One region of the Arthrobacter sp. 2RAF6 genome, then DNA from elsewhere that is predicted to be linked to it. Evidence: riboswitches for the same ligand, from Rfam matches in the RefSeq annotation. Region 1 holds a riboswitch; each other region holds the start of a gene.
What was found. A riboswitch is a leader RNA that binds a small molecule or an ion and turns the genes downstream of it on or off. The one in region 1 is predicted to bind cyclic di-AMP.
Positions count from the first base shown of each region.

Region 2: it holds a riboswitch for cyclic di-AMP, as region 1 does, so the genes downstream of both, AB4Z38_RS03325 (hypothetical protein) here and AB4Z38_RS12640 (NlpC/P60 family protein) in region 1, are expected to answer to the same signal.
Region 3: it holds a riboswitch for cyclic di-AMP, as region 1 does, so the genes downstream of both, AB4Z38_RS15860 (hypothetical protein) here and AB4Z38_RS12640 (NlpC/P60 family protein) in region 1, are expected to answer to the same signal.

Region 1 covers NZ_JBFRGF010000015.1:48,291-57,757, reverse strand. Annotated here, with positions in the region: gene AB4Z38_RS12660 (MFS transporter) at 1-100, shown strand, start outside; gene serC (phosphoserine transaminase) at 122-1,252, opposite strand; gene AB4Z38_RS12650 (metal-dependent transcriptional regulator) at 1,567-2,262, shown strand; cyclic di-AMP (ydaO/yuaA leader) riboswitch at 2,389-2,596, shown strand; gene AB4Z38_RS12645 (M23 family metallopeptidase) at 2,599-3,417, shown strand; cyclic di-AMP (ydaO/yuaA leader) riboswitch at 3,563-3,729, shown strand; gene AB4Z38_RS12640 (NlpC/P60 family protein) at 3,735-4,490, shown strand; gene AB4Z38_RS12635 (HNH endonuclease) at 4,810-5,310, shown strand; gene mobA (molybdenum cofactor guanylyltransferase) at 5,348-5,980, shown strand; gene AB4Z38_RS12625 (DUF6457 domain-containing protein) at 6,012-6,299, shown strand; gene AB4Z38_RS12620 (molybdopterin molybdotransferase MoeA) at 6,296-7,621, shown strand; gene AB4Z38_RS12615 (FdhF/YdeP family oxidoreductase) at 7,683-9,467, shown strand, end outside.
Region 2 covers NZ_JBFRGF010000003.1:129,402-138,868, forward strand. Annotated here, with positions in the region: gene AB4Z38_RS03310 (ArnT family glycosyltransferase) at 1-1,878, opposite strand, end outside; gene AB4Z38_RS03315 (ArnT family glycosyltransferase) at 1,885-3,954, opposite strand; gene AB4Z38_RS03320 (glycosyltransferase) at 3,951-5,321, opposite strand; gene AB4Z38_RS03325 (hypothetical protein) at 5,481-6,200, opposite strand; cyclic di-AMP (ydaO/yuaA leader) riboswitch at 6,203-6,376, opposite strand; gene AB4Z38_RS03330 (ATP-binding protein) at 6,541-8,019, opposite strand; gene AB4Z38_RS03335 (response regulator transcription factor) at 8,032-8,772, opposite strand; gene AB4Z38_RS03340 (hypothetical protein) at 9,015-9,467, shown strand, end outside.
Region 3 covers NZ_JBFRGF010000022.1:37,957-47,423, forward strand. Annotated here, with positions in the region: gene AB4Z38_RS15845 (hypothetical protein) at 1-720, shown strand, start outside; gene ald (alanine dehydrogenase) at 794-1,912, opposite strand; gene AB4Z38_RS15855 (PucR family transcriptional regulator) at 2,133-3,347, shown strand; gene AB4Z38_RS15860 (hypothetical protein) at 3,507-4,586, opposite strand; cyclic di-AMP (ydaO/yuaA leader) riboswitch at 4,589-4,739, opposite strand; gene AB4Z38_RS15865 (flavin-containing monooxygenase) at 4,857-5,948, opposite strand; gene AB4Z38_RS15870 (TetR/AcrR family transcriptional regulator) at 5,989-6,609, shown strand; gene AB4Z38_RS15875 (helix-turn-helix domain-containing protein) at 6,617-7,015, opposite strand; gene AB4Z38_RS15880 (TetR/AcrR family transcriptional regulator) at 7,076-7,843, shown strand; gene AB4Z38_RS15885 (acyl-CoA dehydrogenase family protein) at 7,952-9,217, shown strand; gene AB4Z38_RS15890 (LacI family DNA-binding transcriptional regulator) at 9,461-9,467, shown strand, end outside.

The DNA of each region.
Region 1 (9,467 bases):
GATGCGGTTCTTCCGCATTGAGTCCCAGGGCGCGGGTGGTTCTATTAAAAGGGCTAGCGCCGCCCGGGATCCCCACCCGGGCGACGCCGACGAGTCCTGACCGCGGGAACGCCGCAGTCCCTTACTTCTTCAGTTCGCCCACCACGTAGTCGATGCTGGCGAGCAATGCAGAGACGTCGTCCGGCTCGATGGCAACGAAGGTAGCGATGCGCAGCTGGTTGCGGCCCAGCTTGCGGTACGGTTCCGTGTCCACGATCCCGTTGGCGCGCAGCACCTTGGCGATGGCCGCGGCATCGATCGAATCATCGAAATCGATCGTGGCGATGACATTGGAGCGGTCCTCGGCCTTCGCGACGAACGGGGTGGCGTACTCGGAAGCCTCGGCCCAGTTGTAGATGCGGCTTGCGGAATCCGCTGTGCGTCCGGAAGCGAAGTCCAGGCCACCGTTCTTGTTGAGCCACTGGACCTGCGCATCCAATGTCACCAAGGTGGACAGGGACGGCGTGTTGTAGGTCTGGTTGAGCTTCGAGTTGTCGATAGCCGTCTGCAGGTCGAGGAAATCCGGGATCCAGCGGCCGCTTGCCTTGATGCGGGCGGCGCGCTCCAGGGCTGCGGGGGAGAAGAGGCCGAGCCACAGGCCGCCGTCGGAGGCAAAGTTCTTTTGCGGCGCGAAGTAGTAGACGTCAGCCTCGGCAACATCAACGTCCAGGCCGCCGGCTGCGGACGTCGCGTCAACCAGGACCAGAGCCCCGTCGTCGCTGCCTTGGACACGCTTGACCGGAGCGGCCACACCCGTCGAGGTTTCGTTCTGTGGCCACGCGTACACGTCCACGCCTGCTTCGGCCTGGGAAACCGGCCGGGTGCCAGGCTCGGACTTGATGATGGACGAAGCTTCCAGGAACGGTGCCTTGTTGGTCGCCGAAGCGAACTTGGAACCGAACTCACCGAAGGAGAGGTGCTGGGCCTTCTTCTCGACCAGGCCGAAGCTGGCGACATCCCAGAACGCGGTGGAGCCTCCGACGCCGAGAATCACCTCGTAGCCCTCGGGTGCACGGAAGAACTGGCTAAGTCCCTCGCGGACCGAGCCCACCAGGTTCTTGACCGGTGCCTGGCGGTGGGAGGTGCCGAGGATCGTCGTCGAGGCGGCGGAAAGTGCCTCGATCTGCTCCGGGCGGACCTTGGAGGGCCCGGCACCGAAGCGGCCGTCCTTGGGCAGCAAATCGGCAGGGATGGTGATGCTGTTGTCGCTCACGGGATGCTCCAATGGTGAAGTAGCGGCCTAGATGGGTCGTGGCAGGCGGCAAGCTGCCCCTTCGACTCCCCAATTCTGCCTGACGCCGCAGGCGGGGGCAGAACCGAAGGTGTCATAGTCCGCCACGTGGAAAGCATTTGTTCGGCTGGCTCTGGACGGGGCACGAGAATTATTCGGAGTAATTCCAAATAAGCTAAGCTTGGAGCTGGCGCCCGGACCGGGACCGCCGGCGGTTCGGCCACCTGTTCGACCACTGAGGCGGCTGCGGTACGGTGGAAAATACGCAAGATACTGCGCTCGAGGAGCTGAGCTGGATGACGGATCTGATCGATACCACTGAGATGTATCTTCGGACCATTTTGGAGCTTGAAGAAGAGAACATCGTGGCTCTTCGCGCACGCATCGCCGAGCGCTTGCGGCACTCGGGCCCCACTGTTTCCCAGACGATCGGACGGATGGAGCGCGACGGCCTGGTGATTGTGTCCAATGACCGGCACCTTGAGCTGACTGAAACGGGCCGGAAACGCGCCACCGAGGTGATGCGCAAGCACCGGCTCGCCGAACGGCTCCTGGCAGATGTCATCGGACTGGACTGGGCCTACGTCCACGACGAAGCCTGCCGCTGGGAGCATGTCATGAGTGAGCGCGTGGAACGGCGGCTCTACGAGCTGCTGGACCACCCGACGGAATCGCCCTATGGCAACCCCATTCCCGGACTCGAAGCGCTGGGTGGAGTCGCGTCCCACGCCTTTACGGATGGCGTGGTCAACCTACTTGACGCGATGAACGAATACTCACCTGAAAACCGGGTCACTGTCAGCCGGCTGGCTGAACCGATCCAGGTGGAACCGGAACTTCTCGTGCAGCTGGACGAGGGCGGAATCCGGCCCGGCGCCAGGGTTTCCCTGGAACGTGTGGGGGAGTACATCTCCGTTCGCGTGCCCAATATCGACGGCGCGCTGGAACTGCCGCCTGAGGTTGCCTCGCACGTATTTGTCACGGTCGCCTAGCCGGCCCGGCGAGGCGACCGGCAAAGATAACGAAATTATTACCGCGGGGCCTTAATCCCCTATAGTTTGTTACTGGCGCCGATACCAAAGCGTTACCTGATCCGAAGCCGAGTTCTGCCAGCGGATCAGGTGGATTAGTCCATTCACTGGCAGAAGCGGAGGAACCACCATCGGCTGTCGAAAGACGGCCTTGGGGTGAAGTCCGCAGCGGAAGTGCAAAAAGTGCGGGGCCCTTCGGGTAGCTCTGCGCTTCGCGCCCTTCGCGCGGACCGGGTCCACGATCTCTCTGGCCCGAATCCGACAGCTAACTTCGCAGGCTTGCCAGAGAGGAAAACCTTGACCACGCAGAACACCAGGGGCCGCAGGCGCGCGTCCGGTCCTACTGCTGAGCTGCGGAGCACGAGCGCCGTCGAGCACGAGCGGCCCCGCGATCCCCATCGCGAACTTCGCCGCCGCAAGGGTCCTTTTCGGCAGATGGCCGAGTTCGCCGCGGCGAGCGGGGCGGGACAGAAGGCCGGAGTGGCCCTTGCCACGACGGGCCTCATCCTGACGGTCGCCATGCCGGGAACCGGCGCCATGACGGCCACGGCCGAATCAAACCAGGCCGCCTCGGCAGTAGGCACCCAGCCTGAGATTCCGGCCGCCGCAAGCGCCACGATCGACTTCAGCCGTGCTGCGGTTTCCACCACGGGGGATCCGGACAGCAAGCTCAAGCAGCTCTTGAGTGCGCAGTCCGTCGGCACCATCAAGACGTCGTCATCCAAGGGCACCCTGGGGGCGCCGTTGGACACCCTGACCACGGCCTCGCCTTTCGGCTACCGCGTGAATCCCATCACGGGCGGTTTGGGTGAGTTCCACCGAGGCCAGGACTTCGTGGCCCAGTGCGGCACCCCCGTCCATGCTGCCGCGGCCGGCAAGGTCACTTTCGCCGGCTGGCATCCGTATGGCGGCGGCAACCGCATTGTGGTGGACCATGGCAACGGCCTGGAAACCACGTACAACCATTTGTCTTCGTTCAACGTCCAGGTGGGCCAAACGGTCAGCCGTGGCGATGTCATCGCATTGAGCGGCACCACCGGCGCCTCCACGGGCTGCCACCTCCATTTTGAAGTCATGGTCAACGGCGACGTCGTTGACCCCCTGGGCTGGCTGTAGCCAATCCGATGGAAGCCTCTCGCATGCTTGTCACGCTCCGTGACCTGAATGTGACATTCAGCCAAAACTCATGTACCGTCTAAGACGCATCAACTTTTAGAGAGTTGATGCACTCGAGTGGATTGCCTAGCTCTGCCACTGCTCGAGGTTCCGTTCGCAAAACATCGTCTGGCAGAGGCGGGGGACCCACTTTTGGTCATCTTCACCGATGGCCTTGGGGTTAAGTCGCACAACTTCCGAGAGGGAGAAGTGTGGCCGGATGACTCCCATCCGAATCCGACAGCTTACCTCGCGGGCATAGGGAGAGGCCTCTTAACGTGTCTTCACGCTCTACTGTTGCGCGCCATCGTGCCGCGGTCACCAAGACCAACTCGCTTGCCGTTATCGCTAAGACTGTCGGCAGCAACGCCGGTGGCGTAGGCCGTCAGGCAGCAGTTATCGCAGCTGCTTCCGGTCTGGTGCTCACTAGCGGTATCGCAGCCAACGCTGCAGAAACCAACGTCCCCCGCGAGTCCACTTCGACCTCCGCCCTGGAAGTCCAGTCCATCGCCCAAGCAAGCATTTCGGCCGACTCCTCCGTCGCCATCAAGTACGAGCGCCCGGCGGTCTCCACCGAAGCTGCTCCGGTTGTCGCAGCTCCGGTTGCCACGCAGGACGCTACTCCGGCCGCAACGGGTGCCGCTACCGGCTCCTCGACGCTTTCTGTCACCGCTGCTGTTTCACCCGCAACCAAGGTTGCCAGCGGCAAGGGCGCAGCAATTGCTGCCGCAGCTTACGCACAGCTTGGCGTTGCCCAGGACTGCACCGCCCTGGCTTCGAACTCCCTGGCCGCTGTTGGGATCAACTTCCACGGCTGGCCGGCAGACTACCTCTCCCTTGGCCGTACGGTCAGCGCTGCTGAAGCGCAGCCGGGAGACTTGGTCTACTACCAGAACGGTGGCATGGGCATGGCCCACATCGCCGTTTACGTCGGCAACGGCATGGCCGTCCACGGCGGCTGGAACGGTGGCACCACCGCCCTTTACAGCGTCAACGTCGGCTCCGGCCCGGTCTTCATCCGCGTTGGTGGCTAAATAGCTCCGGCTACATAGCTTCACTGGAACATCCCCGCTGGTCCGCCCGCGGGGATGTTCTGTTTTAACCAGCATGCGCTAAATCACTCCTCCAGGTGTCTCCAGGCCACGGTTCGGGGAGTAGCCTCCGGGTGCTTGGAAGGTTCCGGCTACGTGTCCGGCACGTGAACTTTGACCGACACTGTCCTGGAACTCCCGCAAGGATTCGTTGATCCGGCCTCCGGGTGTTTACTCTTAGGTTGTCGATCCACAGCCCGTACATGCAGAGGGCAGCCGGCCCTCGCGCCCCTGACGGGTGCGGCCGTGAAGAGGTACGTGCATGCGCACACTCGTTCTGAATGCTGGATATGAACCGCTGGCGGTAGTAACCTTCCGCCGGGCGCTGGTCCTTGTGCTCACCGGAAAAGCGAGCGTAGTGGCCGAAGGCGACGAGCCTGTCGTCGGGCCACAGGAGATTCTCGGACGCCCCTCCGTGATTCTGCTCAATCGCTACATCCGGCCGAGGTACAACACCATCACGGCGGTTACACGCCGTGGCGTCTTGCGCCGCGACGGTCACCGTTGCGCCTATTGCGGGAAAGCAGCCCACACCATTGACCACGTCCACCCCAAATCCAGGGGCGGCGCGGATTCCTGGGAAAACCTGGTGGCAGCGTGTCTTCGCTGCAACAACGCCAAGAGTGACCACACTCCAGCCGAGATGGGCTGGAAACTGAGGTTCACGCCGGCGGCGCCCACCGGGACTATCTGGCAGATCAAGGAGCTTGAGAAACCTGCGCCCGCATGGGATCCCTTTCTCCTGCCTGAATCGGCGGCCTGAACCGGAATCGAGCCTGCTTCCCGGGTAATCTGGGCGGGTGGACTTTGATGCGGTGATATTGGCGGGTGGCAAGTCCTCCCGCCTCGGAGGCGTGCCCAAAGCCCAGTTGAGGTACGACGGCGCCACGCTCCTTCAGCGCGCCGTGGCGGCCGTGCGCGGTGCAGGGAGGGTGGTCGTCGTCGGGCCGGATCCCGGCACTTTACCGGATGGCACATTGACCGCGCGGGAGGACCCGCCCTTCGCCGGGCCGGCAGCCGCGATCGCCGCCGGACTCCTCGCGCTAGAAGCGCAAGACGGCGAAGGGAAGGGTGGCCAGAGCCTGTCCACGAAGCACGCGCCCTGGGTACTCGTCATGGCCTGCGATATGCCCCTGGCCGCCGCCGCGGTTCCGGTACTGCTCCGGGAACTTGCAGGCCACGAAGAAGCGGAAGGGGCCATGTCCGTATCCGCCGACGGTCGGAAGCAGCCGCTGCTCGGGATCTACCGCGTATCCGCGCTACGACGGGAAGTGCAGGCTGCGGAGGAACAAGGTGGCCTGGCCAACGCCGCGGTGTTCCGCCTGCTTGCTAGGCTTGATCTGCTGGCCGTGCCTGTCCCCGCAGGGTCCACCGATGACGTGGATACCTGGGACGACGCCGCGGCGCTTGGAGTGGACGGCGACCTGCCGTGATAACAGCTGTACCGGACAGTGGAGGCGGATCGTGAAGAGCCAGGAAGAAACGCTCGAGGAATGGTGCAGGAGCCTTCTGCAAGCATATGAGCTGGAAGACGTCGAGATCGATATCAACGAGATCCTGTCCCTGGCAGGCGTTGCAGCCCATTCAGTGGTCCGGCCGGCGGCTCCCTTGACCACCTTCATTGCTGGCTTCGCGGCCGGACTTGCTGCGGGTTCGGGACAAGCGACTGAAGCCGCGTCGATGGATGCCGCCATGGGCCTGGCACGCACGCTCGCGAAGGACTACACGAACCCCGGAACCGACGCCGGATGACGGAAGCCTCCGGGCATGCCCCGCACGCCGACCACTTGTGGGCCGAGGCGCGCCAACTTGCCTTCGATAGTGCCACGCCCATTCCCGCCGCACCCGTCGCGCTGAAGGACGCCATCGGCAGGACCTTGGCCGCGGATGTCCACGCCCTGCAGGACCTGCCGCACTACGCGTCCTCGGCGATGGATGGCTGGGCGGTCAACGGCAGCGGCCCATGGATCCTCGCGGAACCCGGCCATCGGCTGACCCCGCACCAAGCGAGTCCGATCGTCACCGGCGGCCTGATCCCGCCGGGGGCCAAGGCCGTGCTGCGGAGCGAGAGCGGGGTCCTGACCACGGACGAAGATGGCTTACCGTTGCTCGCGCTCAGCGGGAACGCGAAACCGGGCGAACCGCGCAACGGCCAACATATCCGCAATGCCGGAGAAGAAGCTGCGGCGGGGGAGCTGCTGATCAAATCGGGCGTCGTCTTGAACCCTGCCCATCTCGCCCTGGCCGCCCTGGCCGGGCGGGATGAACTGGATGTCCTGGGCAAGCCCCTCGTGAAAATGCTCCTCACCGGCTCCGAAGTGGTGACCGCGGGTGTCCCGGTCCCCGGCCGGGTGAGGGATACCTTCGGTCCCCAGCTTGGCGCCGTCGTCGAACTCCTTGGCGGGATCCGCGGCGGGCAAATCAAGGTGGGCGACTCCTACGAAGAATGGCTCTCGGGCCTTGAGGAAGGCGAGCTGTCGCCGGAGACGCCGCCCGCCGACGTCGTCATCACCACCGGGGGAACCGGCCGTTCGGGGACGGACCACTTCCGGCGGGCCATTGCGGATCTCGGCGGCCGCTTGCTGATAGATGGAATTGCGATGCGTCCGGGACATCCCGGCGTGCTGGCCGAACTGCCGGACGGTCGCTTTGTGCTGGGTCTCCCCGGCAATCCGCTCGCGGCCATGATGGTCCTCTTCACGATCGGCGCACCGCTACTCGCGGGACTGGGGCACAGGGCGCTGCCGGAGGTCGGCGAGGTTCCTTGCGGTGCCATGCTCGACGCCGACCCGGGGCGCACGCGCTTGCTTCCCTTCAGATTCGTGTACGGCTTGGCCTCGCCGGCCCAGCATGCGGGGCCCGGGATGATGCGCGGCCTCGCCAGCGCGGACGGAGTCATGGTGGTGCCACCGCACGGCGTGCAACTGGGAGAAGCGGTGCCCGCTTTTCCGTTGCCGTGGGGGCCGCCGCTTCCCCGGTCAAAGCCCACGGAGGAGAAGGCCAAGAAGACTCCTGCCAAGCCGGCGCGCAAGGTGTCGTCCGGGCCGGTCGACTGGAGCGCCCTGACGGGCTGAGAGTTCCGGCGCCGAATGGACGCGGGTGGATTAGAGAGTCAGGCCTTGCAATGATGGGGATATGAACAGGCATGCTCCCGAGCAGGACATCAACGAAGATGACCTCCAGATCCATCCACCCAAGCGCTCCGCCGCGGGCGTCAAGGCAGTCACCGTTGCATTGGAACGCGGTTGGGCCCAAGCGGGCGTCGGCCGGACCGTCAAGTCAATGCTCCGGGTCAACCAGCGGGACGGCTTCGATTGTCCCGGCTGCGCCTGGCCGGAGTCCATCACCGGCAAACGCAGTCCAGCCGAGTTCTGCGAAAACGGGGCCAAGGCAATCGCCGAGGAGAGCACCACGCGCGTGGTCGATGCGGAGTTCTGGGCCCGGCACTCCCTGGCCGAGCTTGAGGACAAGACCGAATACTGGCTCGGCAGCCAAGGGCGCATTGCCGAGCCCGTTGTCATCCGCCCCGGCGACACACACTATTCGCCGATCAGCTGGACGGATGCTTTCGCCCTGATCGGCGAGCACGTGAATGCAACCACGCCTGACCGCTGCGTTTTTTACACCTCGGGGCGCACGGCCAACGAGACCGCCTTCATGTACCAGTTGTTCGCCCGCAGCTTGGGCACCAACAACCTGCCCGACTGCTCGAACATGTGCCACGAGTCATCCGGGAGCGCCCTCAACCCGACCATCGGCATCGGCAAGGGCACTGTCTCACTGGAAGACATCCACGAAGCGCAACTCGTGCTCGTTGTGGGCCAGAACCCGGGCACGAACCATCCGCGCATGCTCTCCGCCTTGCGTGATTGCAAGAACAACGGCGGCAAGGTTGTCGCCGTCAATCCGTTGCCGGAGGCCGGGCTCCTGAACTTCAAGGATCCCCAGTCGCTCAACGGCGTGGTGGGCGGTGGCACGGACATCGCCGATGAATTCCTGCAGATCAAGGTGGGTGGCGACCTTGCCCTGTTCCAGGCGTTGGGCCACCTCCTGCTGGAGGAGGAGAAGCGGCAGCCGGGAACAGTGGTGGACCGCGCCTTCATCGACGCGCAGACCGAGGGTTTCGAGGCGTACGCCGAGGCACGCTCGGCGCTGGACTGGGTCGAGACGGAACGCGCCGCGGGCCTGAGCCGCATCGAAATCACCAAGGTGGCCGGTATGCTGGCCGCGTCGAAAGGCACCATCATTTGCTGGGCGCTGGGGCTGACCCAGCAACCCCACTCCGTGGATACCCTGCGGGAAATCATCAATCTGCTGCTCTTGCAGGGAAACTTCGGCAAGCGTGGCGCCGGCGCCTGCCCCGTCCGCGGCCACTCCAACGTGCAGGGCGACCGCACCATGGGCATCTGGGAGAAGCCTTCCGAGGGCTTCCTGGCAGCCTTGGACAAAGAGTTTGGATTCAGCACTCCCCGGGCACACGGATACGACTCCGTGGAAACCCAACACGCCTTGGAGAAGGGCGAGGTGGACGTGTTCGTTTCCATGGGCGGCAACTTCGCCGCGGCAGGCTCGGACACCGTCGCGCTGGAGGAAGGGCTCAAGAGGGCCGGGCTGACGGTGCACATCTCCACCAAGCCCAACCGCGCGCACGTGGTGCACGGCAAGACCTCCCTGATCCTGCCCACGTTGGGCCGAACGGACACGGACGACAAACACCCCGGCGGTCGGCAGATCCTCTCCGTGGAAGACTCCATGTCAGTCATCCACACCACCCAAGGTCGCCTGACTCCCGTCTCGGAGCACTTGCTCAGCGAACCCGTCATCGTCGCACGCATGGCGCAGGCAGTCCTCGGCAATGACCATGCGGTGAACTGGCGGGAGATGGCCGAGGACTACGACGTCATCCGGGACCACATCTCC
Region 2 (9,467 bases), on a different contig from region 1:
GACGGCGGCCGCCCACGTGTAGTTCGAGGCGCCGGATTTGAGTGCGGCAACTATTTCCGACGACGGCGTGGTGGCGCCGAGCACGCCGCCCATGCCCCCGCCCTGCCGGTTCCCGCCAAAGCCGCTGCCCTGGGTGCCCGGCTGCTGGAGGGCTTGCGGGGGAGTGTTCTGGGCTGTGTTGTTTTGTCCGAAGCCGCCCCGGCCGCCGAAGCTAGCTGCGCCGAAGCCGCCGAACGTCGTCGGCCCCGCGCTGGGGATTGCGCCGCTGTGTGTCACGGAGGCGGTAGAGATGGAGTACGCCAGGGGGCCGGCGAGGGAGGCCGCGAGGGCGAGCACCGCCGTCGTGCGCTGAAGGATGCGGGACGGGAAGCGTCCCGAGAGCAGCAGCCCGGCCGCGGCTGCCAGAGCCGACGACAGCACCGCCCAGCGCAGCCACGGACCATAGGCCGTGGTGCTGCCCAGGAGATCGAAGGCCAGGAATCCCGCTGCGGCCACTGCCACGGCGAGCATGACCGCGGCGACGAGTTGCGCGCGGTGTTGCCACAAGAGCACCCCGCCCAGGCCCGCGAGCCCGGCGATGCCCGGGGCCAGCGCTACGGCGTAGTAGGGATGGATGATGCCCGCCATGAAACTGAACACCAGCCCGGTGACAAGCACCCACGAGCCCCACAAGATCACCGAGGCACGGACGCCATCGGTGCGCGGGGCACGGCGGCCCAACCACAGGAGCCCGGCCCCGAGGACCAGCACGGAGGGGAGCAGCCACGCGATCTGGCCGCCGAATTCGCTGTTGAACATCCGGAACAGCCCCGGAACTCCCCAGCCGTTGCCGCCCCCGACGCTGCCGGTTTCCTGGCCGCTGAGCCTGCCCAGGCCGTTGTAGCCGAGCGTCAGTTCCAGGATGGAGTTGTTCTGGGAGCCGCCGATGTACGGCCGCATGTTCGCCGGAATGAGTTCGACGACGGCGAGCCACCAGCCGGCCGAGACCACCATGGCTGCCCCCGCCGCAAGCAGATGAAGGAGACTGCGCAGCCGAAGCGGGCGGCGCCCCACTCCACCCGGCGCGGCAACCACGTACGCCACGGAAAATCCAGGAACCACCAGCAGGACCTGGAGTTGCTTGGTCAGGAAGCCGAAGCCCAGGAGCACCCCGGCCAGCAGGAGCCAGCGCAGCTTGTTGTCCTGGATGGACCGCAGCGTGGCGTAGGCGGCGGCCGTCATGAGCAACACCAGCAGGGCGTCCGGGTTGTTGAACCGGAAGATGAGGGTGGCTACCGGGGTGATGGCCATGACGACGGCTGCCAGCAGCCCTGCCCGGTGGGCGAGCCGTGGATCGCCGGTGGCGGGGGCCGCGGCCCGCCGGACCGCAAGATACAGCAGCCATGCCGTGGCGACGCCCATGAGCGCCTCGGGAACCAGGATGCTCCAGGAGCTCAGCCCGAAGATCCGTACCGAGAGGCCCATGATCCAGAGCGACGCCGGCGGCTTGTCCACCGTGATGGAGTTGGCGGCGTCGGAGGATCCGAAGAACCACGCGGTCCAATTCTGCGAACCGGCTTGGGCTGCGGCGGAATAGAACGGGTTGGCCCAACCGGAAGCGCCGAGGTTCCAGAGATACAGGACCGCCGTTGCGAGGAGCACAAGGGAGAGCTCCACGCGGTGCCGCAGGGTATGCGGGCCAAGGTTGCGGCGGGGTTTTCGGGACCGGCGGGACTTCCGGGTTTGGCCAGCCCGGGCGCGGCCGCCCCCTTCCTGCCGGGCGCGGCCGCCCCCTCCCTGGGGAGCAGCCTCGTCCGGCAGGACCGGCTCCACCAAACGCGACGGCGGAACCGGCTGCGCTGGTTTGGAACCGGTGTCTGTGGAATAGGAAGCGGTCATCGGAATCTACTTTGTCAGCTTGTAGACGGTGGAGCTGCCCACCGTCTGGGCTTGGAAGTTGGCCTGTACCCAGGAGGCTACCTCGGAATTGCCGCCTTGGCCTCCGAATCCACCGCCGCCACCCATGCCGCCACCTGCGATGTAGTAACCGATCTGTCCCTTGGCCACCATGTCCTGGAACTGTGCCAGCGTGGGGTAGGGATCGCCGCCGTTCCAGCCACCGAGTGCGATCACGTTGGTGTTCGTGGCGAGCTCAAGGCTGGCGGCTTGGGTGGCGCCGGAGACGATCGCCGACCATTTCGTGGTGGTGGACGTCAGCAGCGCGGCCAGTCCGGCGTCGGTGGTTCCCTCGGAGCCGGGCCCTCCCGCCTGGCCCGCGCTACCAACTGCGCCGAACCCTCCAGCGCGGTTTCCGAAGCCGCCCATGGCGGAACCGGTGGGTCCCGACGTCGGGATGGAACCGGAGTGGGTGGTAGCCGCCGTCGCGAGCGTCCACGCAGCGGTTCCGAGGCCGCCGGCCAGGAGGGAAACGACGACGACGGCCGCGGCCGCCGCGCTCCGAAACCGGCCGGCCGTATTTTTGCCGGCAAAGCGCAGCGCGTCGAGGCGGAGCAGGATTGCACCGGCCGCCACCACACCCAGGACGACGATCACGATGCGCAACCAGGGAAGCCACGAGGCGTCGCGGCCCAGGAGAACCGCGGACCAAGCCGAACTACCGAGGATTACCACGGCCAGGACGATCCTGGCCGGCCAATACCCGCGGCCACGCCACAGCTCAACGCCGCCAATGCCCACCAAGGCTGCGATTGCCGGTGCGAGCGCTACCGCGTAGTAGGGGTGGACGATGCCGCTCATGAAGCTGAAGACTCCCGCTGTGACCAAAAGCCAGCCACCCCAGAGGATGAGCGCGGCACGGGTGCGGGAGGCTCGCGCTTCCCGGCGGGTGAACCATAGGCCAGCTGCCAGCAGAATCAGCGCTGCAGGAAGAAGCCAGGAGACCTCAGCACCAAAGCTTGTGCCGAACATGCGGGCGATCCCGGCAGCTCCACCGAAACCGGTGTTACCGCCACCGCCCCCGCCGCCGAACGCACCCAAACCGCCAGCGGGTGCTCCAGCGCCGCCTCCGCCGGGCGTGCCCTCGCCCGAACCGGTGATGCGGGACAGCCCGTTGTAGCCAAAGGTCAGCTCGAGGAAGCTGTTGGTTGTCGATCCCGCCATGTAAGGCCGTGCCGAAGCCGGGGTCAGCTGGAAGATCGCGACATAGCTGCCAGCCACTACGGCGATACCGGCCAACGCGCCGAACAGGTGCAGCAGCCTCCGCCGCAACGGGGTAGGTGCGGCCCAGAGATACGCGAGTCCGAGGCCTGGAACAATCAGGAAACCCTGCAGCATTTTGCTCAGGAACGCGAGGCCAACTACGGCGCCGGCCGCGGCGAGCCACTTCCAGCCTGCCCGTTCGATGGCACGAGTAGTGAAGTAGGCCGCGAGCACCAGGCACAGGGTCAGCATGGCGTCGGGATTGTTGAAGCGGAACATGAGCGCGGCCACCGGGGTCAGTGCCAGAGCGCCACCGGCCAACAAGCCCGCGCCTGGTCCGGAGACCCGCTTGACCGTCAAATAGAGGAAACCGACGGCGGCTACGCCCATGAGCGCCTCGGGAACCAGCATGCTCAGGGGCGAGAAGCCGAAGATCCGGCCTGCCAAAGCAGGGATCCACAGAGAGGCCGGCGGCTTGTCCACGGTGATGGCGTTGCCGGCGTCGAGCGAACCGAACAGAAACGCCGTCCAGTCCTTGGTGCCGGCCTGGATGGCCGCGGCGTAGAAGGAGTTTCCATAGCCGGTGGCCGCGAGGTTCCAGAGATACAGGAAGGCGGTGGCCATGAGGAGTCCGGCGGCGGACGGCCGCACCCAGCGGGGCTGCCGGCCAAAGGCGTATCGCGTCCAACCCGGCGTGGCATCGGGGGTTGACGGGCCCGTCGAGTGACGGCCCTGCGGTGCTGGGGCAGTCCCGACGGCGGCGGATGAGTCGGTTCCGGCCGGTCCTGTGCTTGCGGGAGTAATCGTGGAGGTCATGATGCTGCCGTTTCTGTGCGCGATTTGGTTTGTGTGGCGGGCGCAGTCGCCTGCGCGGCAGGCTGTCGGAAGACCCAAAGTCGGAACAAGAGGAAGCGGACCGCGGTGGCGGCGAGGTTCGCCGCGACGACGGTGAGGAGCTCGCCCCAACGGTCCGGCGTCGTCGTACTGTGCACCAAGGCGAGTGCCCCTGAGGTGAGCGCGAGGCCGATCCCGAAGACGATCAATCCCTCGAAGTGGTGCCGAACGGGATTGCCGCCCTGGATGCCGAAGGTGAAGCGCCGGTTGGCTCCGGTGTTGGCGATGGCCGTGACGAGCAGCGCGAGGAAGTTGGCCAGCTGGGGGTCCATGAAGCCGCGGCAGAACAGGAAGATGAGCACATAGGCGAGGGTGGACGCAGCGCCGATCGCGGCGAACCGGACTAGTTGCCCGAAAAGGCTGCTGCGCGGGCTCTGCTCGGCAGTACGTGACGACGCCGGAAGCGGCCCGCGTGCAAGTGCTGCCCGCAGTTCCGGAATGGGGATGCGGCCCGAGACGAGATCCCGGGTGAGCCGGACCATGCCTCGGATGTCGGCCAGGGCGGTGCGCACCACGTCGACGCTCGAATTGGGATCGTCAATCCAGTCGACGGGAACCTCGTGGACCCGGAGGCCGCAGCGTTCGGCGAGGACCAGGAGTTCAGTATCGAAGAACCACGAGTTGTCCATGGTGTGGGGGAGGATCTGCTGTGCGACATCTGCCCGGATCGCCTTGAAACCGCACTGGGCATCGCTGAAGCGCGCACCCATGAACGAGTGCAGCATCAAGTTGTAGCTACGCGAAATGAACTCGCGCTTGGGGCCGCGGACAACCCGCGAGTTCCGGGTCAGCCGTGTGCCGATTGCGAGGTCCGAATGGCCGGAGATCAGTGGCGCCAAAAGGGGCGCCAGCGCGGCAAGGTCCGTGGAGAGATCCACGTCCATGTAAGCGAGAACCGGCGACGGCGATGCCAGCCACACCTTGCGCAGGGCGTTACCGCGTCCCTTTTCCTCAAGGTGGACAACCGCGAGCTCAGGCAGTTCCCTTGCCACGCGGTCCGCGATCTTCAAGGTGCTGTCCGTGCTCGCGTTGTCCGCCACGGTGATGCGGAAGCCATGTGGGAAGGATTCGCGCAAGTGGCCGTGAAGCCTGCGCAGGCACTCTTCGAGGTCGCGTTCCTCGTTGAAGACGGGGATGGTGACATCGAGGACCGGGATGGCGGTGTGGGTGTCCACGGGGGCGCGCCGCCCTGTGCTGCGTTGAATGGGGGTCTTGGCTTGGATGGTAAGGCCCGGCGGCACCACCGCGGGGTCCTTCAGGGTTCCGGAGGTGGATTCGATGAGCGTCATGTATCCAGAGTGCCGTCGCAGAATATGAAGGCTTTAGGCGGAACCTGTGACGTGGCTGTGGATGTATCACCGGCGTGGCGAATCACATGCCTGGCCAAAATACGTCGAGGTCCGCCCCTGAAGGGACGGACCTCGACGTATTTGTGCGTGGATCTTGGTTTAGTACCAGTTGTGGACCAAGTGGAAGGACCACGCTGCCGACGGCGATCCGTAGCGTTCCTTGATGTAGTTCAGGCCCCAGCGGATCTGCGTCTGGTAGTTGGTCTGCCAGTCAGCGCCTTCGGACGCCATCTTTTCGGCCGGCAGCGACTGCCCAATGCCGTAAGCGCCGCTGGAGGCGTTGGTGGCAGTGGTGCGCCAGTCCGATTCCTTGTTCCACAAGGTGATCAGTGCTGACATTTCGCCCTGGCCCCAACCGTAGGAGGGAAGGATGCTTGCGGCATAGGCCTGGGCGCCGGAGGGATCATCGACGGCGACGGGTGCGGCCGGGGCTGCTGGCGCAGGGGGTGCCACGGGGGCGGCCGGCGCGGCAGCCTGGGGCGCAACGGCGGCCGGAGCGGGGGCGGCTGCCTGGCTCGGCGTCGGCGCGGCGCTCGGCTTGGGGCTTGCGCTTGCGCTGGCCGATGGCGTGGCTGAGTGATCCGTCGTGCGGGATTCGGACGTGCGGCTCATGTCCTGGGCATTAATGGCCTGTCCGGCGGCCTGGGTGGCGGCACCTGCACCAAGGAACACAGCAACGACGCCGGCAACAACGGCCATGCGCTGGCCGGTGCCGAGGTTCGAGGCGGCTCGCCTCAATGTGGAACGTGACTTGTTTTTCCGGGCTGGTTCGCCGCGGTGGCGCGCAACAGAGCGCGACTGATTCCTGGAATCAGACATGGTGATTGCCTCTCGACGCCTGCGGAGTTAGCTGTCGGATTCGGATGAGGTCATCCGGCCGTGGCCACGGGAAATCGTGGCGGTACGGCTTCACCCCTAGGGCTGGCTCAACATGAGCGCTTGCCCGGAGACCTGGGTCCCCCGTCTCTGCCTGGACTGTTGGGCACCGGGGAGGGGCAGAGCTCGGCGCCTACCCGGCGGTGGCCGGAATGATCCAGCGCACCTATTCGACGGTACAGGAGGATTCAGCTCAAGTCACATTTAGGTAACGGAGATCACGACGCCGGTGCGTCGACTTGCGCGCGCCGCGCACCGGCGTCGCGCCCTCCTGGGTGGCCCTTCAGGCCGTGGCGGTCCTGAGCGCCGGAAGCCGCACCGCAAATTCCGTCCGGCCGGGCCGCGACGCCACTTCGACGGTTCCACCATGCGCCTGGACAATGGATTCCACAATCGACAAGCCGAGCCCGGACGTGCCTTCGGAACCCGATCGGGCGGCGTCGGCACGGGCAAAGCGGGAGAAGATCCTGCCCTGGAATTCAGGCGGGATGCCCGGCCCGTTGTCGGTCACTGTCACCACGGCGCTGCCGTCGGCGGAACGCACGACGCCCGTGACCACGGTGGTTCCCGCCTCCGTGTGCTTGCGGGCATTGGAGAGCAGATTCGCCAAAACCTGGTGGAGTTGAGTGGTGTCGCCGCGGACCGTGAGGGGCTCATCCGGGAGCTTGAGCTGCCAGATGTGCTCCGGGGCCATGACTTTCTCGTCGCTGACGGTCTCGATCACCAGCTGCGTGAGGTCCACATCGGTGAACTCCGGGGCCTTCCCTTCGTCCAGCCGGGCCAACAGAAGGAGGTCCTCCACGAGGGTGGTCATGCGTTCCGACTGGCTCTGCACCCGGCCCAGTGACTTGCGCCCGTCCTCGGTGAACGTCTCCGTCATGCGCAAGAGCTCGGTATAGCCGCGGATGGCGGTCAGCGGAGTGCGTAGTTCGTGGGACGCGTCGGCCACGAACTGACGCACCTTTGTTTCGCTTTGCTGGCGTGCCTCGAGGGCGCTGGAAACATTGTCCAGCATCAGGTTCAAAGCATGGCCGACGCTTCCCACTTCCGTGCTCGGATGGGCCGCCGACGCCGGAACGCGCACCGCGAGTGCCACCTCACCGGCGTCGAGCGGAAGTTTCGATACCTTCGTGGCGACGTCGGAGAGTTGCTCCAGGGGGCGCATGGTGCGGCGGATGAGCACGGTTCCGGCCAGCCCGATCAGGACCAGCCCGCCCAAGGATACGAGCACCATGGTCCAGACGAGCGAGGCCTCGGTGTCCTCCTTCGAGGCGAGTGGCAGCCCCGTGATGACAACATCGCCGTAAGGGGTTTCGGCGGCCACGAGCCGGTAGCCGCCATTGGACAGGGTGCGATCAACCGGGCGGCCATCGGAGGGGAGCGCCGACAGGATTTGAGCGTCGCTGGGCGACAACGGCGCACGGGTCGCATCGGAGGACAAGAATCCAGCATCGCTGCTCACCTGACCGGCAAGAATGCGCGCATTCAGCGTGCCGATGCTCTGACCCCGGGGATCCAGGGGGTCCGGACGGCCGCCAGGATTGCCTTGCGGCGGGCGGCCATGGGAGGCCTGCGCCAGCTGCTGGTCCAGCTGCTTCGTGAGGAACACATCCATGGAGGCGTAGCTGACTATCCCGACGGCACCGCAGATGGCCACGAGGAGAGCCATGGAGAGAAGGATCAAGCGCGTGCGCAAGTGCCAGGTGGAAGGATTGAACCAGCTGTGGTCGGTCTGGCGGGGGATACCCGAGAGTGCGGACATTCGGAGCCCCGGCTATTCGGCAGGCTTGATGACGTAGCCTGCTCCACGCACCGTGTGGATCATGGGCGGGTGGTTGGCCTCGATCTTCTTGCGCAGGTATGAGATGTAGAGCTCCACGATGTTGGCTTGCCCGCCGAAATCGTAGTCCCACACGCGGTCCAGGATCTGGGCCTTGCTGACCACACGCTTGGGATTTTCCATGAGGTAGCGCAGGAGCTCGAACTGGGTTGCCGTGAGCGGGATGTCTTCGCCGCCGCGGGTAACTTCACGGGTGTCCACGTTCAGGGTCAAGTCACCTACAACCAGTTCGGCCGTGTCCATCGCGGCCACTCCTGAGCGCTGGACCAGCCGGTGCAGGCGCAGCAGGACTTCCTCCATGCTGAAGGGCTTGGTGACATAATCGTCGCCGCCGGCGGCCAAGCCGACGATGCGGTCCTGCACGTCATCCTTCGCGGTGAGGAAGAGCGCAGGCACCTCAGGCGCAAAGGCGCGGATCCTGCCCAGCAGCTCAACGCCGTCGAACCCCGGAAGCATCACATCGAGCACCAGGACATCGGGTCGGAAGTCCTTGGCGAGCTTTACCGCGGCGGGACCGTCGCCGGCCACAGCTACCGACCAGCCCGCCATGCGTAGGCCCATGCTCATGAGCTCGGCGAGGCTGGGTTCGTCGTCCACCACAAGGGCACGGATGGGGGAACCGTCCGGGTGGCTGAGCTGCGGAAGGTTGTTGGTCATGGAGTGCGAGGATGCCATGGGACAACTCTCCAATCTGCCGGTTTGCCAGTGCTTTGCCGTTGCTGTGAGCACCCTGTGAGTCCCAGCCTAGCCACCTGTCCAGAGGTTGTGCCGGTTCGGGGAGGAGAATCCGACACAACACCGCGGGAGGTCACAGGCAAGCCTGCCGTTCGACACAGCCAATGCACAGCAAAGCGGCTGACGCTGTTTGGGACAAGCACAACCACGACCAAACAGTCTCGATTTCGATGGAGAACACCATGGATCAGCAAAACAACCCCTCCGCACCTGGTTCCGAGCCGGAGAATGGGCACCCGCAGCCGGTGATCCGCCCACTTGATGATTCCGGGCAGCCTGCCGCCGGGTGGGGTGCTCCGCAACCTCCGGTGAACCAGCAGCCTGCCGCCGGGTGGGGTGCTCCGCAACCTCCGGTGAACCAGCAGCCTGCCGCCGGGTGGGGCGCTCCGCAACAATACAACTCCGGACAACCGCGCCCTTCGTTTTTCAAGAATTGGAGCTTGAAGAAGGGGCTCATTGTCGGCGGCGTCGCGGTCGTGGTCGCTGCCGCGGCAGGAGCCGGTGCATATGCCGCCGGAAACGGGACTGCGGCGGCTGACACCAGCAGCGCGCAGGGGCCGGGTGCCGGGCAGAACGGCCAGGGCGGATTCGGCGGCCCAGGCGGCGCGAACGTAGGTCCGGGTGGCCTCGGGGTG
Region 3 (9,467 bases), on a different contig from region 1:
CTGCTTGCTGAAGCCGGGCTCGACGAAGCATACGAGATCCGGACCGAGCTGCTGGAACTGCGCGCCCTTGCGAGCACCCGGCCGCAGCCCTCGGTGGCTGTGCAAGCCTTGATGGCACCAGCCCGCGGGGCGATCGCGCCGGTTGAAGCTGTTACCGCTGTTACCGCTGTGGAGACTGTTGCGCCAGTTGGGGCGGCTTCCCGCGCAGCGGCTGCGCCTGTTGATGAACTTGCCGCTCGTCGCCGTAAAAAGGGCCGCTTGACCTTCGCCGCCGTTGCCGTTGCGGCTTCCCTTGCCGCCGGAGCTACCGCTGCAGCTGCGTCCGACGGCGGCATTCCGGGAACGATCGAACACTTGGGCTCCGTGGTTGGATCGGTCGTTTCCCAGCTCACCCCTGGATCGGGCGGCAACGCTCCGCGACAGCAGGGAACACGCCCGGAGCCGGTTCCGATGCCCACCCGTGGAACGAGCGATCCCGTATCGCCGTCTCCGGGGTCCTCCAACCCCGACGCCCAAAACAACGCGCATCCATCGCCGCACGCCACTCCCGGCACTACCTCACCCGGGTCCGAGTCGGATCCGCGTAATGGATTGCACGACATCGCCAAGGGCCGTCCGGGACCTATCACGATCCCGACGCCGGTGGTCCCGACGCCCACACTCCCGTTGCCCCAGCCGGTTCCCTCCGACATCCTCCCGGGCAACCCGGTCAAGCCGTAAAGGGTGATCGATTGCTCCGTAACTGTCGTTCTGAAGGCTCAAAGCGACAGTTACGGAGCAGTCGATGGAGAAGTTAAGCGGAAACCAGGTTGTGCCAGTCGGCGACGAGGGGCAGGTTGTGCGCCTCGGAGACCGAGCGGTGCGTGACCTTGCCCGCGGCGATGTTGAGGCCGGCTGCCAGAGCGGGGTCGCGGTCGAATGCAGCCCTGACGCCCAGGTTGGCCAGTGACACGGCGTAGCGCAGGGTGACGTTGGTCAGAGCGTAGGTGGAGGTGTTGGGGACGGCGCCCGGCATGTTGGCGACGCAGTAGAAGATCGTGTTGTGGACCTTGTACGTGGGTTCCTGGTGTGTGGTGGGGTGCGTGTCCTCGAAGCAGCCGCCCTGGTCCACGGCGATATCCACCAGCACGGAGCCGGGCTTCATCCGGGAAACCAGCTCGTTGGTGACGAGCTTGGGGGCCTTGGCGCCCGGGATCAACACGGAACCGATGACGAGGTCGGCGTCGACTACTGACTTGTCGATCTCGTACGCGTTGGAAGCGACCGTCTTCAGGCGGCCCTGGTAGAGGGCATCCAGTTCGCGGAGGCGGTTGATGTTGATGTCCATGATGGTGACATCGGCGCCCAGGCCAAGGGCCATGGCGGCGGCGTTGGTACCGGCAACACCGGCGCCGAGGACAACGACCTTGGCCGGGCGGACGCCCGGGACGCCGCCCAGCAGCACGCCCTTGCCGCCGGCCGGAGCCATGAGGGAGGAAGCGCCGACGACGACCGACAGGCGGCCGGCGACCTCGGACATCGGTGCAAGCAGGGGCAGGCTGCGGCCGTCCTGGACGGTTTCGTAGGCGATGGCCGTGACGCCGGAGTTGATGAGTTCCTGGGTCAGCTCGGGCTCGGCGGCAAGGTGCAGGTAGGTGAAGAGGATCAGGCCCTTGCGGAAGCGGTGGTACTCGGCCTTGATGGGTTCCTTGACCTTCATGACCATGTCAGCGCGTGCCCAGACGTCGTCGGCTTCGGCCACGATCTCCGCGCCGGCAACCGCGTATTCCTCGTCCGTGATTCCGGAGCCCAGGCCTGCGCCCCGTTCCACCAGGACGGTGTGGCCGTGGGTGCGGAACTCGTGAACGCCCGCGGCTGTGATGGCAACGCGGAATTCGTTGTTCTTGATCTCTTTGGGGACACCGATGATCATTTTGGGCTCCATGTTCGAAAGGCTTCAACGGCCTTTTTCTCTGCGGGGGACTGTGATTCCAGAATAAATCCGCTGTGAGCCAGGCGACAGGAAAGGCGATCGCCGCCGCGGCTGACTTCCCTGGAATTCCGGGGTTTTTACCGCTCGCGACTCGACATTTGTCGATATTGAGAGCGTCAGGTGTCGCCTGATGTTCGTGGGGCAACGTAGTGTTTTCCCCATGCAGCAAGACGTGGAGAAAATCGTCGAGGACGTCGCACTCAAATTGGGCCGCGGACTCTCCCTGGAAGACCTCGACGGCGTGCTGCTCGCCTACAGTTCCAACCAGTCCCACGCCGACCGTGTGCGGGTGAACTTCCTCCTGAGCAAACGGGTCCCAGTGGACGTCAGCGCGTGGCAGCTCTCGCACGGCATCGCCACCGCGGTGCGTCCCGTCGTCGTGCCCGCCAACGAGGAACTCGGGATGGTGGGACGCGTCTGCGTCCCGCTGCTGGTGCGCGGATTCCGCGTGGGGTACCTCTGGGTCCAGCAGGACCTTGACGAGCAGACCGCGACGGCGATACTCGCCGAGTTGCCGGGCGTCCGGGACGAGTTGGACCTCCTCGCGGGGTTGCTGCTCGATTCCAATACTGCCGAATCGGAGTTCCGGCGCCGCCGTGAGCAGGAATTCCTGGCTGCATGCCAAGGCGAGTCCAATGCGGTGGCGGCCGTGGCGGGATGGAAGGAGATCCAAGGCCGAGGACCGTGGCAGCTGGTTACCGTGCTCGACGCGGAGGACAGTGGCGGCGTCTCGGATCCGATCGCGGCGACCCTGACGCACCGTTCCGCCGCGCTGCAGGCAACTATCGGGGTCGATTCCGTGCTTTTCAGCGCTGGCACCGAGACGCACTCGGTCATGTTGTTCCGCGAAACGGGCGGACGGGCAGAGCATGCCCAAGTCCTGGTTCATTATCAGCTGGAACTCGCCAAGCGCGCCGGCCGGAAGGTGGACCGCGTCATACTCGGCATCAGCGAGCCGTTTTCAGTCATCCGCCAGATGGGCCGGGCCTACCGACAGTCGAAGCTCGCGGCCCAGGCTGCCGCCGTCGATCCTCCACTCGGCGAGCTCGTGGACAGCCGCTCGGCCGGGATCTACCAGTTGTTCGAACGGCTACAGGCTCCCGGTGGCTGGGACGATTCGATCTCGGCGCATTTCCAAGAGATCGAGGATGCCGACCGCAACGGCGAGCTGCTGCCCGTGCTCGAATTGCTTTACGACAGCGACGGCTCCGTGCAGGACGTGGCCACGAAGCTCCACCTGCACCGCAGCAGCATCTACAACCGGCTCGCCAGGGTCCGCCAGCTCATCGGTGCAGATCCGCTGAATGGCGCGACGCGGCTCGAACTCCATGCAACGCTCAAAGCGCGCCGCTGGGCGGGCCGCCCGCGGATTTGAAGCCGCTGGTACCGGAAGCCGCGCTGGTTTACTTGTTGAGCTGCCTCAGCTGAAGGCTGCAGCGCCAACGGTCCGGGCGGTGCTGAATGATCTGCGCCCGGTTGCTTTGGCAGCATCGCCCATGCCACTCGACTGAAGATGTTCGATGCTGTCCCATCCTCACTGCAGGGCCTTGGTTGCTGCGTCCAAAATCGACCCAAGATCAACGCCCGACTGCGTGGGTTGTGGCGTGGGAGTAGGGCTGGCCGGGTTCCGCGGCTTCCAAGAACCTGTGGGCGCAGGCGAGGGCGTGCCGGTCGGATCCGGCGTCGGGGTGGGGTTCGTCGGCCCGGTCGGATCCGGGCTGGGCGCCGGTGCAGGCTGGGCCGGAACCGGATTGGAAGGAACAGGCGCAGGGGTGAGGCTTGGGGGCAGTGCTGACGGGATGGCAGGAACCTGGACGGAGATCGATGGCGCCGAGACGCTCGACGGTTCGACGGCGGCGGGTCCTTGCGGCGAATGTTGCGCCGGGTCCGTGGAGGTCTGGCCGGACTTGGCGCTTGGGGTAGCTGCCGAAGGTGATGCTGCGGGGCTGGGTGAAGTACTTGCCGTCGTGGAAGGGGCGCCGGATTGCGTGGAGTCTTGGCTGTCCGCGCTGGCAGCGTCCTGGGCGCGGGATTCCTGGCCGAAGAAGGGCAACTCAAGGGCTTGGCCCAGGGAACCGGCGGTCAACAAGATGCCTAGGGCTCCTGCAACCACTGCCATTCGGTTGCTCATCGTCCGGATGCTGGCGGCCTTCTTGAGGACTGCGTGTGGTTCACGGCTGAAGGACGAACCAGAAAAGGTCACCGGACCGACGCTGGCCCGGGGTGCCGCGTGAGGTGCTGTTGTGGCTGCCTCCTCGGTTTTGGCCGGCTCAGCCGTCTCGGCAGCCACCGTCGGAGTAGCCACTGCCGGAATGGCGGCTGTCGCGGGTTCTGCTGTCGGGGCAGCCACGGTCGCGGCACCCACTATCGGAATGGCCGCGGTTTCGCTGGCTTGGGAAGCTCTCTTCCGTTCGGCTGCGCGGGCGGCCGCGCGCGTGGTGGGCACCGCCGTCGTCGGGGTTGCCGTGGTGGCGGGGTCCGCTGTCGAAATCAAAGGTTCAGAAGCCGATGCAGCAATGAACGGTTCGCTGTCTTTGGCCCGACGACGTCCGGTTGGTTTGATGCGCTCGCGCGCCACTTGGGCACGGCGAGGCTGATCCATGATTGGGGACATGGTGATTGCCTCTCAACGCCTTCGAGGTTAGCTGTCGGGTTCGGACGAGGCCGTCCGGCCGCACATGGCGGCTTCACCCCAAGGGCCTGTGGAGAAGTAGGCCCGGAGACTCTGGGTCCCCCGTCTCTGCCGCGGGTCTGGCGGATTCCGGGTTGCGGCAGAGCTCGGCGTCAATCCGGAAGCGGCCCAGTTGGGGATTGGGTCGCACCTCGACGGTACAACAGCCGGCATGCAAAAGTCACATTTGAATAACGGGCGGGATGACCGGTTTTACCGGGTCCGCCCGGCGATGAGTCCTGCGACGTGTTCGGCGTCGCGGCCGACCCCGCCCACGAGACCCGAAGTCAGCCCGTATTGGAACGGCATACCCACGAAGAACAGTCCCGGCAGTTGTTCCACGGCACCCCGACAGGTGAGCGGCCAGCCGTCCTCATCCGCGGGAAGTCCTCGGATCCAGCCGAAGTCCGGTCGGTAACCGGTAGCCCAGATCACCGTGGACACCGGGATCGCGTGGCCTTCATCAGTCAGGGGTTGGCCCTCGCGGGCGCCCGCCAGGCGTGGCAGGCGGGCGACTCCCGCGGCGTCGAGCTCTCGCGTAGAGGTCCGGATCAGCGGCGCGCCGTGCTGGGTGAACCCGACTGCGACTTTACGGCCGATAGGGGTGGATCTGTTCAGCACGTTGTGGATGAAGAGCCACCAAAGCCCGCCGGCGTATCGCGTTACGGGGCCCGGAATGTGGAACGGAGGGGTTCCGGCAATGTAAGTGCGGTGGGTAGGTGCGAGCTCCAAGGCGATTTCGACGCCGGAGGTGCCGGAGCCGACCACCAGGACATCTCCGGGCGGAACCGAGTCCGGGTTGGTGTATTCGGCTCCGTGAAGTTGGTGGATGCCGGGATCCAGCTCCTGTGCGAACGCCGGAATCCTTGGCTGTGCGTTCGGGCCCGTGGCAACAACAACGTTCTTGGCCAGGATCGACCCGGAGCCCGACTGTACTCGGAACCGGCCGTCCTCCCGCTCGATGCCGACGACGTGGGCACCATGACGTACCGGGAGTTCCCGGCTCCTGGCGTACTCCTCGAGGTATTCGGCCATGGCGTCTTTGCCGGGAAAGCTGCCTCGGGCGGCGGGAAACGGCATGCCGGGAAGGGAATCGTGCTGCGCCGGGGTGAAGAGCCGCAAGGAATCCCACCGGTTCCGCCACACGTCGCCGACGCGGGTCTGCGAGTCCAGGATGAGGAAGTCTTGCCGGTGCTTCTGGAGGTGGAATCCGGTGGCGAGCCCTGCCTGCCCGGCGCCCACAACTATGGTGTCCACTGGCTTATTGCTGTCCATCGCGAAGCCTCCTGAGGTGTTCGAGGTCATTAGAATAGCATTCCAGTCACTAGAATGATATTCTTTTTGCGTGGAAATCCGACACAATGACAGGCGGTTAGCCCAAGCTGTCGCAACCAAGGCCGCCGTCGTGGAGGCCGCTCGGCAGCTGTTTCTGAGCAGGGGATACGTGGCCACGACTATCGGGGCCGTTGCGGAGCAAGCAGGCGTGGCTATCCAGACCATCTACAACTCCGTGGGTAACAAGGCTGCGCTGCTCTCGGCCGTGGTTGACGCGACGGCCGCGGGCCCGGATGCTCCCCGCCCGGTCCCGGAGACTATGCGCGAGCGGACTGCCGCAGCCGCCGACGCCGCGGCGGTCCTAGCGTTGTTGGCCGACTGGTTCGCCGAGGTACATCCGAGAAGCAGCCAATTGTTCAGCGTCATGAGGCAGGCCTCCGCCGTCGACGCCGAAGCGGCAAAGGTGGAGCGGGACCGGGCCGAAATCCGGCTGCGGAACTATGCGGAGGCAGCGGCTGCGCTCAGGCGGCGCGGGGCATTGACTTCCGGAATGAGCGACGAGCAAGCTGCTGCCGTGATTTGGTCGGTGGGTCATCCGGACACCTACCGGTCGCTCGTGTTGGATTTCGCTTGGGGACTGGAGCGCTACCGGGATTGGGTCCACGCGGCGCTCAAAGCGGCCCTCGCCTAGCGTTCCGCTACTCGCTGGTGGTTTCCTCGTTGCCCGCGCCCGTCTTCTTCTGGTTTTCCAGCCATGCCATGATGTCCGCGAGCCTGATGCGGCGGTGTGTGCCGCGGTATTCCACCGGAATTTCGCCACGGTCGGTCATGTTTCGCAGGTAGGTGTGCGAGATTCCCGCGAGTTCGGCCGCCCTCGACGTCGTGAGCATTTCCTCTACGCTGCTGACGGTCACCGCTTCGCCTCGGCCCAGCCTGCCAAGGAGGTCGACGACGGCGTCCCTCGCCTCATCCGGCAAGCGGTGGACCGTGCCGTCGACGAAAACGGTGATGTCGTTGCTGTCCTGGAGTGAGCGCGCCAGGTTCCGGGCGTCGTCCGCGGGCAGGCCAGGCGTCACACGGGGAGCTATCAATGCCATGGCAGAAGCCTAGCCTCGCATAAGGCTGTGCGGTGACGCCGTCGTGTTAGATTCACGCCTATGGTCAACTACCCCGCCAATCCGGATCCAGGCCCTGCCGTGGCCGCGGCAATCGAGCTACTGGTGCGGCAAGGCTACGACGCGACCTCCGTGGACGACCTCGCCGATGCCGCCGGGATCAGCCGAAGCACGTTTTTCCGCAAGTTCGGCTCCAAAGAGGACATCGTTTTCGCCGACCACGACCGTATCCTGGCGCGGGTCCAGGAGTTCCTTGCGGGAACGACGGCAGATCCGTTACGTGCCGTCGTGGAGGCGGCGCTCTTGGTTTTCGGCCACCACGTGGGCAACCGCAAAACCTCCCTCGCCCGCTACGAACTTCTGCATCAAGTGCCTACCCTTCGTGATCGTGAACTGGTCATGACGCATCGCTATCAGCGGGCTTTCCGGAATCATCTCCTTTCCGCACTGCCGGAAGGCGAAGGCCGGGGGGTCACTGCCGTGGCCTTTGCCGCAGCGGTAGTTGCGGTTCACAACAGTGTCCTGCGCCAATGGCTGCGGGCGATTGCTGCTGGCGAACGCGTCGGGGGCGTCGAGCGCGGCGAGCGTGATGCGCGGGAAGCCGAAGCCCAAGAGTCGGCCGCCCGGCTCGGGCGTGAATTGGGCGCTTTGGCCGATACTTTTTCCCGGGTTTCAGCCGGCGAGGGGAGTAGTGTGCCAGCCGGAGCGCCTTCCGAGGAAGGCGGCCGTCCCGCCGTCGTAGTTGCTGTCCTTGATCCGGCAGCCGGTACGGAACAGATCCTTCAAGCGGTCCGGGACGCCCTGGCTTAGCCCTTGATCCAGCAAAATCCTCAGCTGACATCGAGTTCCTTGACATGAAACTGAGTGTCAGCGCATGCTAGGAGTCGCAGATCGCAACCCCAGAGCGAGGATTCCCCTATGACGACGACGTCCGATAGCTATTCCGAAGAACTGGATGCCGTTTTCCCGGCCGGGGCTGGTTTCCCGGCCGGAACTATGGAGCCCGAGTACATTCTGAACGAATCCCTGGACCCGGACCCGGCCTCAGTCTTCAGGGACGTCAGCCGCGAAGACCGCGCTTACTGGGACCGTGCGCGGACGTTTGTCCAGGACGAGGTGCTCCCGGTCATCGCGGGGTACTGGGAGCGCGCGGAGTACCCGCTGCACTTAGTGAAGCGCCTGGGCGAACTTGATCTGCTTCGCGACGGAATCAACATCGACGGATTCCCGGCAATGAGTAAAACCGCCGCCGGACTGGTCATGATGGAACTGAGCCGCGGGGACGGCTCCATCGGCACGGTGGTCGCGGTCCAGGGTGGATTGGCTCTGCGGTCCGTGGCCGAATGCGGTTCCGCTGAGCAGCAGGCCCACTGGCTTCCAGCACTTGCCCGGGCCGAGGAATACGGTGCCTTCGCCTTGACCGAGCCGGCGCACGGCTCCGATTCGGTGGGACTCGAGACGACTGCGACGGCCGTCGAGGGTGGTTATGTGCTCAACGGTGAAAAGAAATGGATCGGCAACGGCTCGATCGGCGGCCTGACCGTCGTCTGGGCTCGTGGTGACCACGGGCAAGTTCACGGATACCTTGTCCCGCAGGATTCGCCCGGATACACCGCCACGACCATTGAGGGCAAGCTGTCACTCCGGGCCATCTGGCAGGCACACATACGCCTCGAGAATGTCTTCGTCCCGGCGGAGAACGTGCTCCCGGGTGCCCGGAGTTTCAAGGACACGGCACGGGTGCTCCTGGCGACCAGGCTGGGAGTGGCCTGGTCCGCCGTCGGGCACGCCACTGCCTGTTACGAAACCGCGGTGCAGTACGCCGCCCAACGCCGGCAGTTCGGCCGCCCGCTGGCCGCTTCGCAGATCGTGCAGGAGCGTCTTGCCCGCATGCACTCCGAGCTCGCCACCATGCAGCTCATGGTCATGCAGATGACCAAGCTGGACGAAGAGGGTGTGCTGGCTCCCGCGCAGGCGGCGCTCGCGAAGTTCACGTGCACGCGCACTGCCCGCGGCATCGCCTCGAACGCGCGCGACCTGCTCGGAGGCAACGGGATCTTGTTGGCCAACCGCGTGGCCCGGCACTTCGCCGATATCGAAGGTATCCACACATATGAAGGCACGGAGACTGTCCAGGCGTTGATTATCGGACGCTCGATTACGGGCATCTCCGCATTCGCCTAAGCGGCGCCACTCCGCCCCCTGGCCGGGACCCCGGGGTCCCCCTGAGACGCTCGCTCACCTATGACGCCAAAATCCCGAACGCTCGCTCGGATACGCCAAAGGTGAGCGAGGGTGGGGACATGGATCGCTGACAGATAACCGTTGACAGCTGCGAGTAACGCGCGTAACCTAAATCACACGTTCCAAGTAACGCGCGTTACCAGTAGTTTCTACTAGTTGTCCCCCAAGCATCCGGAGCATTCAATGGCGA